DNA from 2 places in the Paenibacillus sp. V4I7 genome. Region 2 is predicted to be linked to the other one. Evidence: riboswitches for the same ligand, from Rfam matches in the RefSeq annotation. Region 2 holds a riboswitch; the other holds the start of a gene.
What was found. Region 2 has a riboswitch for cyclic di-AMP ahead of QFZ80_RS29125 (C40 family peptidase). Riboswitches for the same ligand answer to the same signal wherever they lie in the genome.
Positions count from the first base shown of each region.

Region 1: another riboswitch for cyclic di-AMP. It lies ahead of QFZ80_RS06985 (hypothetical protein); the one in region 2 lies ahead of QFZ80_RS29125 (C40 family peptidase).

Region 1 is NZ_JAUSZD010000002.1:1,229,305-1,237,187, reverse strand. It holds gene QFZ80_RS07010 (carbohydrate ABC transporter permease) at 1-224, opposite strand, end outside; gene QFZ80_RS07005 (extracellular solute-binding protein) at 297-1,634, opposite strand; gene QFZ80_RS07000 (TetR/AcrR family transcriptional regulator) at 2,740-3,330, opposite strand; gene QFZ80_RS06995 (SDR family oxidoreductase) at 3,453-4,274, opposite strand; partial or broken gene QFZ80_RS06990 (IS110 family transposase) at 4,466-5,488, shown strand; gene QFZ80_RS06985 (hypothetical protein) at 5,747-6,133, opposite strand; cyclic di-AMP (ydaO/yuaA leader) riboswitch at 6,219-6,358, opposite strand; gene QFZ80_RS06980 (hypothetical protein) at 6,440-6,976, opposite strand; gene QFZ80_RS06975 (glycoside hydrolase) at 7,435-7,883, opposite strand, start outside.
Region 2 is NZ_JAUSZD010000002.1:6,219,555-6,227,437, forward strand. It holds gene QFZ80_RS29100 (ABC transporter ATP-binding protein) at 1-669, opposite strand, end outside; gene yyaC (spore protease YyaC) at 790-1,323, opposite strand; gene QFZ80_RS29110 (glycosyltransferase family 2 protein) at 1,421-2,590, shown strand; gene QFZ80_RS29115 (stalk domain-containing protein) at 2,545-4,068, shown strand; gene QFZ80_RS29120 (hypothetical protein) at 4,065-4,724, opposite strand; gene QFZ80_RS29125 (C40 family peptidase) at 4,907-5,809, opposite strand; cyclic di-AMP (ydaO/yuaA leader) riboswitch at 5,812-5,970, opposite strand; gene QFZ80_RS29130 (MgtC/SapB family protein) at 6,049-6,729, opposite strand; gene QFZ80_RS29135 (glycerophosphodiester phosphodiesterase) at 6,804-7,547, opposite strand; gene QFZ80_RS29140 (ABC transporter substrate-binding protein) at 7,592-7,883, opposite strand, start outside.

The DNA of each region.
Region 1 (7,883 bases), 5.0 Mb from region 2:
GTATTCCAAACAGAGTGAAGAAATTGCATGTCGTACGTATCGGTAAAGAATAGATCTTTATACAAAGCCAATCCCACAAATTTCCCTTTTCCGATTCCGTTCCAATCCAACATACTGTAATAAAAGGATTGAACAATCGGGATAAAACCTACTAGTATGAACAAGACTAGCGCAGGAATTACGAAGACGGCTATGGCTTTCTTATCGCCAAACACTTGTTGCATGGTTCTCCCTCCCCTAATCAAACTGGCGGAAGCTGCTTTCCGCCAATTTCTTCGATTAGATATCTTTCGTCTCTATTTGCCAGGATTTATTTTACTTTGCAGTTCTTTATTAAAGTCCTCAGGCGATACCTTTCCAGCTGTGAATTTCATCAGTGAACCGAACATAGACTCCGTATCATTACCAGACAACATCTGATCCCACCAGTAAGAGAAACCTGTCGCTTTCGCAGAGAGTTGGCCAATTTTAACAGCAAGCGGGTCTACCTTCGAGGTGTCGCCAAGATCGCCTTTCCATGCGGAGGAACCGGAACCAGCAAGGTATACTTCCTTCGCCATCGTCTCCATGAAATATTTATAAACTTCCCACACGCGATCTTTATTTTTTACATCTTTATTAATAAAGAAGGATTCTCCGGAACCGCCATGCCATTCATCGGCATTGCCTTTCCCACCTGAAATCGTCGGAAATTTCACCACTTCAACCTTCCCTTTAACCGCAGATTCTGGTGCATTGATCTGTCCGTTCACCCAAGCGCCCATGTACAAGATGGCGGCTTTGCCAGTTAAGAACATATTGATTGACTCATCATAGGAAGTCCCTAGTGGATTTTCCCCGAATGCCTTGGCGTCAATCAGCTCCTTGTACTTGCGGCTGGCGGCCTGGAATTCCAGCGTATTGAAAGATCCTGTCTTATTCAAAGCTGCATTGACTGCAGCTGTTCCCCCCATGCGGATGTCCAAAATGGAGTTCCAGAACATCGCAGGCCATCTGTCTTTTGCCCCCAGTGCGATAGGCGTAATATTTTTGGCCTTTAGAGCGTTAATGTCAGCTAACAAGTCCTCCCAAGTGGCAGGAACTTTGGCGCCTGCGGCTTGGAATAGCTCCGTATTGATATAAAGGTTCGCAGTTGCGATATTCGTCGGAAGCCCGTAAAGCTTATTGTCGAACGTGAAATTGTCCGTCGTTCCTGGGACCAGCTTGTTGATAGTTCCGTCTTTTACAAGATCCTGCATCGGTAAAATGCGATTTCCTGCAACGAATGGCTGTGCGAAGCCTCCGCCCCAAGAGAAGAAAATGTCGGGCAAGTCATTTGCTGCTGAAGCCGTCTTAATCTTCGTTTTATAGGCTTCTCCCCCGATCCCCGTATGTTCGATTTCTACATTGGGAAACTTTGCTTTCGTCGCATCCAACGCTTTGTAAAAGCCGATAAATCCGCCATCCTTGGAGTTAGGATCGGAAAACTGCGACCACATCGTGAGATTGATTTTCTCAGCAGCATTGGCCGTAGACTTTGGCGAGTTGGAATCTGCAGGTTGTTTGCTATCGCTTTTCGTACTTCCGCACGCAGCCAGTGTCACCGTTAAAACTGCAGCTAAACCCAAGCTTGTTATCTTTCTGAACATCTTCATTTTGTTTGCCTCCCCGTTATTTATAAAACCGCTTACATTTCATATCATACGATTTTCTGGCCTGTCGAAGAATGTAATCGCTTTACTAAAAGATAGAATATTTTTACTACATAGAAACATAAATCTGTACCGCCGTAAACAATCCACTCGATTATCAATAGCAAATGGTGTCGAAACAAATAAATAACTGAATAATTGAAGTAAAAAGATTCTATCATTCAGTAAAGCTCTTGGCCTCACTGAGTGCAACAGACTCCCCAACGCTCTGTTCTGCTTTAGCAAGGAGCTCTGCTGCCTTCTGAATGCCCGTGGATCCGCCAGATCGTTTCCATATATTTTCTCCATCCTGTAATAATCTCTGCCGTTGATTGACCTTTTAGATCAATTGGGGACGGAAACTCTTTGAGTGTCGCTATGGATCGCGGACAAGTCCAATCTTTAAACACCGAGGCATATAATCGACCCTGCCAAGAAGGCGCATACTCCGCATATCAAGAGTAACGACAGCAATCCTCGCATCATGAAACCATCACCTACCGTTTTCTTTTCATCATTTTTCCACACAGTTATCTTTATTAATCCCCATAGCGCAACAAAGGCCGCCGATCCATGCGCGTCGGCTGCCTTTGCGGTATTGTTGAAGTAACCCCGTTAGTTCAATCCACTTTTATTTTCAAATGACCCTTAAGAACATCCTGTTTTATAAATAAAGTCCTTACCAGTCCTCGTCAAATATGCTTCCTGAGCAACAATGCTATTCCGTCCACTGCACATGGCGCTGTTGCGTAAATCTTCCATCAGCTTAACCCCCTAGGCAGGTGTGCCTTCGATTTCGTTATATCCTCTTCAATGAGTCTCGTCGGGAATGAGATAATGTTCTTGTCATTTGGTTTTGACAAGAACATTATCCCATAAAACAAAAAAACCACGATTTACGCGGCAATTAATGAGATCATGTTCTTGTCACTCGACAAATATGATGCCGAATTGTTCTTGACTCGCTTGAAGTTGACGAGAATGACGACTATGCCCCACCCATAAAAACAGAAGCCGCCCTCAAAGGTTGTTATCGGACTTCCTTTGAGGGTGGCTTTTGGCCATCTACCTACGTTACATCTCTAAGAGTTACAGCATTCCAACACGAACGGATTGCACTACTGACGTCCTCACTGCTTAACTCAAAGATTCCCTGTAGATGGGCCTTCAACATATAAACAAATGTGCCGTAATGCATCTGCACCATCATTTTCGGATTCATCGGGATAAACAGCTTCTCCTGAATGGCTTCTTGATATAACTCGTTCATTGGCCCACACCATCCGCCGGTATAGACTTCTTGCTTTACCTCTTCGTAAATGTAAGGCGAGAACGAATACTGCTCAATAAATTGAAAGCCCTGAGGATATTGTTTACCCAATTCGATAACTCGATTCCAACCTAATTCAAACTTTTCACGAATCGTTGTGCCCTTCAGCAAGCCTCCTCGCACATACTCTCCGTTAAACGTAACAATGGCTTTGTACAATTCGTTAACGATATCTTCTTTACTTTTGAAATAATGATAAATATTCCCGGTCGATACACCAGACTCCTTGGCGATAAGCGCCATTGAGGTAGCCTGTAATTCCTTTCGGATGATGATGTTAAGTGTTGTTTCAAGGACAGCCTGCTGCACCTTGTTATAGTTCTCAAACATTAGGTTATCCCGCTCCCACCATAAGATCGAATGATCATTCTAATCTAACATACACCTCATACAATCCGTAGTCAAGATTGTCAGATCGACCTGGCGTTATGACGAAGCGTTTCATAATGGGCTTACATATAATTCTTAGCGATCGTCTCCAAATATTCTTCTATGGACACAGAATTTCTAAGCGCCATCAGATCATTGCCTGCTGTTCCGATGACAGTGCGAAATTTATTGCTCTCTCTAGTCGCCAAAGCGGCTATGGCATCCGTGATAATCTGAGGATCATCCAATGTAGAGCTGGATTCCGCATGATTCATTAAATTCTGCACTTTCGTCATCAGATTATCGTAATCATGTATGTTATCATCTCGGTTCCAAGTGATACTGTTCTTGAAATTATTTCCTGTAGAACCTCCCTGCTCGATCAATCTAAGCTCGATATTCAACGGCTTCAGTTCGTAATAAAGACCTTCCGTCAGTCCTTCCAAAGCAAATTTCGACATATTATAGAGAGATCCGAGCGGCACCGCTGTCGTGATTCCCATGAAAGAGCTAATATTGATGAACATGCCTCCGCCATTGGCTCTGAAATGTGGTATAAATTTACGAATGACATTGATCGGTCCTCGCGTATTAACGGCGAATTGCCAGTCGATCGCTTCCTCTTGGGCTAATTCCAACGAACCGTAAGTCCCCATACCTGCATTATTGATGACGACGTCGATCTTACCGAACGCGGCAATGGCTTGATCTACCGATGTTTGAACTTCATGTACATTGGTGACGTCCAGTTTGAAAATTTTGATATTATCGTAACCGGTAAGCTCCGTTTCTTTGTCGGGTGTACGCATGGTTGCAGCTACGTTCCAGCCCATTTCAGCAAACCGAATCGCCGTAAGTTTTCCCAAGCCTGAACTGGTTCCCGTAATAAAAACTGTTTTACTCATTGTTAATACCTCCAAATTATATATTGAACGTTCATTCTATTCCAATTAAATGGTTTAGATCGAATGTTCATTCTATTATGATACAAGATTCGTTTTCTGTCAAATACTTCAGTCGCACAGCGCTGCACCACAGAGGATGAAAATGGATAAAATCCGTCAATACTTCTACTACGGCTGGGTGAGGAGGGTCGATCAACTATGGTGCCTTAGAGCCTGTGGATGTTCATAAGGAATCCATTACTGCATGTACAATGACACCCGAAGGAAAGGAGATTCAAACGTTTTCTACTAAAACCGTATTTCTAATCTAGTTAATTGACTGGATTAAAAAGCATGGTTGTACCCACGTAGCTATGGAGAGTACAGGCGTATTCTGGAAGCCAATTGTTAACCTATTAGAAGCTGAAGATATTGAATTTTTAGTTGTAAACGCCCAGCATATGAAAGCTCTACCAGTGCTAGAGGGAGCAAACATCAAACTGGGCTCTGTAGTTTCAGATATTATGGGGGTCTCGTCTAAGGACATGCTTCACGCCATCGCAGACGGTGAAGAAGATCCTGAGAAACTAGCAAGCTTCGCTCGGCGCACTATGAAAAAGAAAAAAGATGAACTCGAACTCGCTCTTCGAGGTTACGTAAATCCTCATCAACGCATGATGCTTAAAACCATTTTAACCCACATTGACTTCCTCACCGAACAAATTGCGATATTAGATCAAGAGGTTGCCCAGAGAGTTATCTCAGATCAGGAAGACATAGAGCGATTAGATTCTATACCTGGAATTGCAACTCGAATGGCTGAACAAATCTTAGCTGAAATAGGAACAAACATTAAAAACCAGTTTCCAAGTGCGGCTCATTTCTGTTCTTGGGCAGCTCTCGTACCAGGACATAATGAGAGTGCAGGCAAACGGAAGTCTTCTAAGGAAAAAAAAGGAAACAAATATTTAAAATCTGCATTAACAGAAGCCGCACATTCCGTAGGTGCCTCCAAAAACTATCTTGGTGCTATGTATAGGCGAACATTAGCACGAAAAGGCAGGAAAAGAGCAGCTATTGTTGTAGCCCATGCCATGCTAAGAATCGCTTATTATCTGCTGACAAAAAAAGACATGTATGTAGACTTAGGTGAAGATTATTATGATAAGCAAAAACTTGGAGCTATTGTACGGAACTCAGTTCGAAGACTTGAAACCTTAGGCTACAACGTTTAAAAAATGAATGAGCCGCGTCTTCTTTAGTGCTGTTCTTTTTCTTCGACTGCCAGATTTTTAATTTTTATGGTAGTTTAATGAAAAAAGCAGGCTGCCTGCCTGCCTGCCGTATTTCAAGTATCGTTTTCTGTTAGTTGAATTAAGAATTAAATGTGAGTGACTTCCATAACAAACGAACAAAAAAGTTGGTTATGATGGGCTTAATGTAGAATCAGCAACCGAATAATATATAGAAGCAGCTTTATCTTTCAACGAAGCTCATATAATACTGCTTCTAATGTACTCTCTGAGGCAAGGATACGGACCACCAAAAATATGAGCCATGGTTACGATAAATTTGTGATGTTCCTCCAAAATTTTCAGGGGAATGCCGATGCGATTGGCTAGTAATTGTTGATCCGCTAATTCCCTTTCCAAACTTAGTTGGTTTAGTAAGTCATTGTTTTGTCCGACCGTTTTGCTTATTTCCAATAAAGTCTGTGTTACGACGCCTGATGGCCGATACGCCAAATTGGAAAATTCAATGTCGAACTCCTCCAACCGTAGCTTTAAGTGAAGAATCTCTTCTTGACGTTGTACAGAAATGTTTGATCTTTTCGATTGAAAAAGGTTCTTCACCTCTTTGGTTACTCTCTTAAGAAGCATGTCTAATTCCTCCTTTTTTCTCTTGTACGAAAAAAGGAAGCGAGGGAATAGAGCCCTAAAAATAAAGGACCCATTAATGTTTCTATCATTTTTTCTTTCTACGCTGACGAAGTTAGCTGACGGATTCGGGTTGAAAGTTAACCCTAACACTCAAAAAAGTGTACTCACCCCAGAAAACTTGGTTCCCCCGCTTCTTTAATCTAAAGAATTAAGCGTAGTATGATTCATTCTTATTTTATCAATTTACCCCAATACAAATTTAGAAACAATAGTAATATTTACTTATATTTTTATGTCTATTTTCAACTAATAGTTCAATTTTACTGTGGTTAACGCAGCAAGGCCACCGATCATCGGCAGTTCTAATAAAGTTTCTTCTTCCATAAATTTTTCTAATTTTTCCATATCAAGATTAAAAAAACCGCTTGCGTTGTTCGTGAATATTGCTAGGAATTTCACCAAGCCAATGGGCTGGTTAAAGTTCATCGTCTTACATAATTGACCAATTTGAATTCCTAGGTTATATGGTGAAATATTAATACCTACCTGATAAAAAAGCCTATCGAATATTTCTATTGAACCGTGGACAATCACGGTAGGACCATTATTATATTTACTCCATTCAATTTCATTCGGGATGGTCTTGTCATGCATCGTTTGGAGAGCAACACTTTTTAGTTTGCTTACATAATTATCAAATTCCATATTAGATAATAAATCTTCAAAGCGAGCAATATCATGATAATGCACTGAAAAGCATCTTTCAATTGATATCCATTCTTGAAATAACTCAGAATTTAGAATCAAAATTTGTGTTTCTGTTGGGCTTAACCCTTTTTTCAAAATCAATAGCCATTCCATCAATTTTATTTACATGGGCCCAGTCTGAATCAAATTTCTCTTGCAAAGACAAAACTCCCCTTCCAACTACCTATTTTAAAATTGGAATTTATTCAGGTGTATGCTTGAAGCTTGCCCTAAACTTTCCATACTGTATTCTCTCAAAATAGTAACCTCCTAAAATTGGGGTTCACGGGAGAATGACGTTCCCTTCTCGCGCCGATAATGAGGCGAGCCATCTCCACGAATGAATGTGAGGCGCACCAACAAGAAGATCCCCATTTTACGGGGATCTTAATTCACATATGTTTATGTCGTCGGACGCGGTCCCTTGAACTTGTTGTCGGCATCAAGAACATATTTGTTCTTGATGGTTTCAGATTTATGGTTACGTTCTTGTCCCAACTCTGGAAAAGATAAATGCCCTTGTATAGCAACACAATTTGCATTTATAGCGATTGTTACTGTTCCACCTTGATCCAGCTTATCATCGGTTTGGAACCGCCTGCCTTGACGGCTTTCACGATGAGTTCACCGTCTGTCACAAGGATGCTGTCGAACGTTTTCGCTTCCTGTTTCGAACCAATGACATAACCGGTCAGTTTCGTTTCTCCATTGATGGTCAAATTCATTATTCGATCACTTGCTTTCCACGGATCGAAGAACCCGACGGTCACATTGTAAGTGCCGTTTGGAATCTGGAAGCGGTACGCAAGCCCCTTACCGTTGTCGTTCCCATCGTATTGGCGAATCGATTCGTAAGCGGCGGTCGGACTGCTGTGTGCCCAGGTCGATCCGTCATCGGCTTCGTAACCCCACTTGATACCTGTAACGGGATCACTGCCATACGGCTGCTCTTCCAGCGTTTGAAGCGAACCGAACATCTCACCGTCCTCCAATTGGAAAGGTG
Region 2 (7,883 bases):
ATCCATGACCTTCTGATTCATAGCCGTAAACTCGATTTCCTGCTGCTTCTCCCTGCCGAAAATACGCGTCAACAAAGCACCGGAAATCCCGAAGTTTTCGCTAAGCTGAGAAGTAATATCCGAACGCACTTTCTGCGTTTCCGTGCGCAGCGATTTCCTTAACCTTGATACTTTTTTCACAGGCAGCACGAACAGCGGAAGAATAAGCACAGAGATAATGGCCAGCTTCCAATCAAGGGCAAACAAAATACCAATCGTCGAAACAACAATGACAATCTGAGTAATTGAGGACACAACCAGCGAGGTCACGACACTCTGCACAGCTTGTACGTCTCCCGTGATCCGCTGAACAATTTCCCCCGACCGAGCATCCGTAAAGAATGCCATCGATTGCCGCTGCAAATTATGAAACAAGGACTGTCCTAAATCTCGAATAACCCCTTGGGTTACTTTGGTATTGAGATGATTTTGCCATACCCCAAGTATACCGCTAACGACAGGCAGAAATAGCATTAACAGCGCCATCCCTGCCAGAAGCTTCACATTGCCCTTTGGAATCGCTGTATCAATAATCTCTTTCATCACCAATGGAGGGATTAAACCAATAATTGCCGCAAACAACGCCAATCCTATAATCGCCAGCAGTTGTCCCCAATATCCCTTGAACAACCGCAAAATCCTTTTTACCGAAACATCCTTTAACTTCGCTTTAGGCCGATTCCTATCGGAAAGTCGCCCCATACCGCCTGGTCCCACTATTCATCTCTCCGTTCTACCCTAAGCTGCCTTCTAAATAGGAAAAGCATGCTCGATTGCTTTCGTCACTTCATCTGCCATCTTCAACACGCTGTACAGCGATGTCGTTTGTAGAACACTATACTGTCTTGGACCGTCTGCATTGACGATAGCGGCGATCGTATAATCCCCAACCTGAGGCAGCACCTTCCCAACTGACTTCCCCGGAGCCAATGGCTGATTAGACACCTGATACATGCCCACAGACAGCTTTTGACCCAAACAAGCATCAATCGCAATCACCACACAGCCATGTGGAATTTCCCGTAAGCGCGCTGCTATGTTACTAGCATCACAAGGCGCTTCAAGTGTTCCTATTACATGCGGATACCCGAGTTCCATAAGTCTGCTCCCTACAAGCGGGCCCAGTGAATCACCTGTAGATCGATCTGTTCCTATACATACAAAAGCCAACTTATCCGGCTTCATCACCGACTTTTTCCCAATCGCTTTGAGAAAGATGGCCAACTGTTCGCCATTCATCTTTTTCCAATACTGCTCCCGCGGTTCAATCCGTTCTTCCCCCATCTGATCCTCCCTTAACACGCATTCAGCAAAATTTCCCCTCACTCCTGATGAATGATATAATGCGGTCAACTTCTATTCTTTCACAAGGAGGTACACCATGTCCACCCTAGGAATGATCGCGATCCTGACCCTCCTCTATTGGCTTTATATCACTTTCGATGTGCTTAAAGGCATACATCTACTGTATTCTCTGCCCAAATCCACGAAGCTCCCGGACAAGCCTCCACTCGTTTCGGTCATTATCGCCGCCAAAGAAGAGGAGAGTACCATCCTAGAAACCGTCCGTCACCTTCTCTCGCAAAATTATCCGCGCCTCGAGATCATCGCCGTCAATGACCGCTCTCAGGACGCTACCGGCGTCCGGCTCGAAGAGCTGCGGAAATGGTCACAGCGCAAAACGGATATTCACACACCGCTGCAAATCATTCACATCACTTCTCTGCCTGAAGGCTGGCTTGGCAAAAACCATGCCCTCTACCAAGGGTATCAGCAAGCGAGAGGCCAATATTTACTTTTTACAGATGCGGATATCATCTTTGCACCTGGAACAATTTCAGATAGCGTTGCTTATATGAAGGAACATGACGTACAGCATCTCACGCTGACCCCTAACATGGTTGCGCGAAGCACATTGCTCAGAGGTTTCGTTCATTTCTTCCTCTTCTCTTTTTCTTTATTCGTTCGCCCGTGGCGTGCCAATCTTGACAGCGCCCGTGAACCAGGTATCGGAATTGGAGCCTTCAACATGGTTAGTCGCAGCGCGTATGAAGCGATAGGCACGCACAAATCGATCGCCCTAAGACCTGATGATGACCTTCAATTAGGCATCTCCCTCAAACGAGCTGGATTTAGGCAGAAGGTTCTGTCCGGCAAGCACATCCTTCAAGTCGAATGGTACCGCTCCCTCAAGGAAGCGATCATCGGTCTGGAGAAAAACCTTTTCTCCGGCTTTCGCTACAGCTACACCATTGCTTTACTCGCTTGTCTGGGTCAGCTTATCTTTTTTATATTCCCTTGGCTCGGTCTTATCTTCCTTTGGGACTGGAGAGGTGCCGTCTATGCTGTCGCTGTCATTTTACAAATATGGCTATACCGCAAGCTAATGTTCCGCCTCATGAGCAAACGCGGAGATGAAGCTTTCCTGCTCCCTATCAGCGCTTCCCTACTCCTCTATACGATTGTCCGCTCCGTTTGGCTAACTTGGAAACAAGGTGGCATCAATTGGAGAGGAACGTTCTACTCCCTGCGCGAATTAAAAAAGAAGTAAATTCAGAAAGGATGATAGCTGCCATGCCTCTTGCTCGTTTCCGCACTCTTACTTACGCCGTGATGCTCAGCAGCCTGCTTTCAGCAGCCGTTATCTTCCCAGCATCTACTTCAGCACAAGGTACCGTTCAAACACAAAGCCGAACGATTGCTCATAATGGCAAGTCGTTTACTGTACAATGGGTCACAGTGGATCTCACTGATCCCTACTTGCGCGTTAAGCCTGTAACGGCTGAAGGCGGCATCGGTCATGATGAGTCCTTCTCCTCCATGTTAACGAGGAACCATGCGATTGCAGGGATCAATGGGACTTTCTTTGACGCCTATGAAAAAGATGATACCCAGCGCTACCCGAATGGTTTACTCATCGGCTCCGGCGAAATCATGCACTCAGGCGTTAATCCTGCCTTTCTCGTTCACGCCGACAAAACAGCCAGCTTACAACGAATCCAAACCGAACACCAAATAAGCGTTACTCATCAGAGCAAAGCCTACACATTCACTGCTTGGGGTGTGAACAAATATTACGGGGATTCCGCCAATGATCAAGTCGTCTGGTACACCCGCGCTTTTGGGCCGACGATCGGCTTTCCTAACTCAACCAAAGTTGTCCTTCGCGAGGGCAAAGTTACAGATGTTACGACGCAGAGTGTCGATATTCCCGAAGATGGGCAGGTGTTCCTACTCGGAAATAGTGCCAACAATAAGACCTACGTGCTGCCGAATATCCATATTGGCGATACAGTGAAGCTGACATCATCTCTCCATAATCAAGATACCGGAGCAAGCTCTACTCTTGCGGCGGTTGATGCTTCTATCGGCGCAGGACCGCATCTGCTTACCAATGGCGCTGTTGATCTAGATGTCAAACGCGATGGCTTTACCGATCCCAAAATCACAACGAGTGCGAACGTACGCAGCTTCATTGGGTTAGACGCTTCCCATCAGTTCGTCATGGGGACACTCTCCGCAGCTACGATGGCGGATATGGCACAGGTTCTTCTAAAGCTAGGTTTAACGGATGCGATGAATATGGATGGTGGTGCAAGTTCATCTCTGTATGCGAACGGCTCCATGCTGCGAAGTCCGGGTCGGGCGCTGAGCAATGCACTTGTCGTGGAACGTCTAGATCATCCACAAATCCAATTGGAGGTAAATGGACAATTCGTGCATGAGTTCCGAGGGTATTTATTGCAAGAAACAAGTATGGTACCCTTTCGGGGCATTCTAGAAAGAATCGGAGCCAAATTCGATTGGAACGGGACAACCCGTACATTAACCGTTCATCATGGCTCTACTAATCTTCAGCTTCGGCCAGATCTTTCCGTGATGACTGTGAATGGGCAATCGGTCCTACTCCCTGAAGCACCTACCATAATAGATGGTCATATTTATATGCCCTTACGAGCCATTATTGAATCCTTAGGCGGACAGATCCAGTGGGATCCGCAGCTTTACCGGGTTTCACTTCGCTTTTAGTGCACGCGATTCATTCGTACAATACGGTAATACAGTTGGCTGCTCACCTCTTGCTCCACTTCCAAATAGCCTTCCACATGCACATAATCACCCAATATAAAGGTGGATGCATCGGCAGATCCGGAGTGTGTCAGAAAGAGGAGAGCGGCTTTCTCATTTCCAACTACGAACCCCGTTTGCTCATTCACTTGAAACTTATCTAGAACAGTCCCATGGTGAGACCTTGCGATATGATGAAAGCGCCAAGACTGATCCTCTTTTATTAGAAAATAAAGCACGCGATTTCTCTGATTATTACTGAATTCCCTCGTCACACCAATCATGCAAACCTTCTCGCCTATACGAAGATACTCATCGACAACAAAGGATTTTAATCGCAAGCGATGCACGTTTTTCTGCTGAATATAGGCTTCCATCTCTTCTATTGTCCTTTGATCCTTCGGATCCTGTTTCGTTGCGTAAAAGACTTCTTTTATAAACGTATCCGTCTGTAGGCTTCTTGCCCCTTTGAAATGATTATACGTAAGAAAAAATCGATCAATGACTCCCCGAATCTCTTCTGGTATGGCAGGACCTTGTTCCACGATATACATGCTATTTGCTTTATTCGAATGTCTTTTTTTATAAAACCAACTTTTCCAGACACTTAATTGCATGCCGTTCGTGTCACCTGCTTTCTTCCAAACATTTCTTCATTATAGGCTAAAAACCATAAAATTTCGATAAAAATCGCAATATTTCGCGTAAAAAAAAGAACATTTGCCTTCTATGCTTTCATTCGAAAGATTCATAGAGAACAAATGCCCGATGATTTAACCTTTTTCACCACATGGCTGAATTACAGAACTCTTTTGGCTCCCACATATCTGGATCCCCAGTAGGAACTGGCGAGACTATCTATCGTTACACCTCTAGACGTTGTTGCTGAAATGAATTGATCATTCCCCAGATAAATACCCACGTGATTTACACTGCCTGCTGCAAAAAACACAAGATCTCCAACCTTCAAGTCCGTAACTCTAGTTCCGGCTTGATCATACATTTGAACCGAAGTTCTGGGTAGATCAATGCCTTTAGCTTCGTACAAATAGCGCACAAATCCGGAACAATCAAACCCTCTGGGTGTTGTGCCTCCCCAAACGTATGGCGTACCCATGAACGTATTTGCTGTTTGCACGATTTGATCAGACACGGATGGTTTAGCTACCGCTGCGACCTTTGGAGCTGAGGCTAGGACTGGCGTTGGTGGCGGTGCAATCCAGGCCGGCTTGTGCGACTTGCCATCGACATTCACAATCGCGATACGATTCACTTCATTCCATTCAATTGGAGAACCAAATGTTTCAGTAATGAAACGCAAGGGTACATACGTATTACCTTGATAAAGCGTCGGACTGCTTTCCAGACTAATCGTCTTGCTGTTCACGATCGCTTGCTTCTCGTCGGTTGTCAGTTGAATCGTCTGCTGCTTGTTCATCAACGTAACCACTATGTCGTTTTCTTGCCTAGCCCAGCCTACTTGATAACCCAATTTCTCAGATAGCACTCGTAGTGGAACTTGCAGCGTTCCTGCATTGTCAATAAATGGCTGTACTTCTGGGAACTTAATCAACTCATCGTTGACTTGGACTTTCACAGTGGATGTTGATGATGCGGCTTGAACCGAGGGAGCGGAAAACAGAGATACTGCCGCACAAACAAGTGCGCATGAACAAATAAAGCTTTTTGTGAAATATTTCAAAAATTTTGCCTCCTTGAAGCCTCCGAGGTTAGTTGACGGGTTCGGGAAGAGGTTTCCCTAGCGCGCTCAGTTTCTAAAAAGCTGAGCATTCATTCACCCCAAGTAAAGAAGTCCCCCGTACCCGGAGCTTTTGCTGCTCCGAGATTCGGCATTTTTTGTCTATGTTAGACTAGCATAGTTAGACTATTAATTTCAACTTTTGCATAGTGGTAATAGTTTCCACATGAAATTCTTTCGTACTAATTGCTTATCGTTTCAACTTCGGCAGCTAGCACATATTCGATCTTCTTGATTTTGGTATAAACAGTTGTCGTACGATGTTTGTCTGCCGTGGAAATGACCAACTGAATTTGTTGGTTCTCGTTCAAGTCCTTGATTTTGATATGCTTCACCTTCATGTATTCTGCGCTGATTTGATCAATAAGTGTAGACATGTCCCCTTCAGGACTGAATATAATATTGATCGCCAAGTCCTTCTCCCTCAGTTTTTGCGGGCCAAGCAGCTTGATAAAAATCGGAAACAGATTGATAGCGAAAATAATGAGAATGACAGCCATAGTCGCCTCTTGAAAAAAACCTGCTCCCGTTGCGATGCCTAGAGCGGATGCTGCCCATACCAAGGCCGCTGTCGTAAGTCCCGAAATAATCTCATTACTTCGTCTTAAAATAACGCCGGCCCCGATAAAACCTACTCCGCTTATGATTTGAGCAGCTAGCCTCATAGGATCCATATTCGTATATCCGGGGATGGAGTACTTTTGAACGGCTCCTATCGATACAATAGTGATTAAGCAGCTCGCCACTGAAATCACCATACTCGTTTTCATACCCAATGGTTTATGCTTGAGTTGACGGTCAATCCCGATCAACAGACCTAATAACAGCGCCATCCCTAGTTTCTCCAAAACAAGAAGACTCATTTCATGTCCCCATTCCTAAAGATAAAATGAAAGGTAAAGCCCCGGAAACCGGGGCTTTACGCATAGATTTTTTTTCACTTGGAATCCTGCGTATGCAACAAATCTTTTAATCTTCCAGGGAAGTCCGTAATGATACCCGAAACCCCAAACCCAGTTAGATGCAGCAGATCATTGACTTCATTTGCCGTATAAGGGTAGACATAAAGCCCGCTCTCTGTAGCCTTCAGCACATCCTCGGCATCCAGCATTTGAAAGTACGGATGAAGCGAGTACACCTCGACATCAAAACTTCGCGCGTATGCGGTAGGATCAAGCAATTTAGATTGATACAAAAGACCGATCTTGGCTTCCGATTCCATTTGCTTGATCCTTCTGACACACTTATGGTCGAAAGATGAAACGATGACATGATTTAAACGGTGACGTCTGCGTAGAAATTCAACTAACTTACGCTCCATTCTGCCTTCGTATGCATATTTAACTTCCACGTTAATCATAATGCTTTCAGGTACTAGATCAAAGACTTCGTCTAAAGTAGGAACGGTCTCCCCTTTGAACTCATTGCCAAACCAGAAACCAGCATCATAGGTTTTGATTTCCGATAAGCTTTTCTCCGCTATCAGGCCTTTCCCGTCTGTAGTCCGATCCAACGTCATATCATGACAAACGACAATTTCATCATCGGCGGTCAAATGTACGTCAAGCTCAATCCCTTCGCATCCCTGGCTTAACCCAAGCCTGAAAGCAGCGAGCGTATTTTCTGGAGCCATTCCTTTGGCCCCACGATGTGCAATAATCATTGGTTTATTACTTAGCATTCCTATTTCCTTTCAGGCTAGTGGACTCAAGCCTTTTTACATAATTATTTGACTGTTTTGTTGTAAGTTTGAATCTTCGAAGTGATCTCTTTTTCCGCTGCATCCAATGCTTCCTTCGGCGACTTCTTGTTGTTGAGCACTTCTTCGATCGCCCCTTCAACAATTTGTCTTGCTTCAGGGAATACCCCCATTACCGCGCCTTGCGTTGCTGGGTTCATCTTCGTTTGGTGCAGTTGATCAATGGCGGTCTGGAATTGAGGGAATTTTTTCAGGTTTTCCTTTACAATATCTTCGTCATAAGCTTTTTTAGTAATCGGGAAGTATCCAGTGTTCACG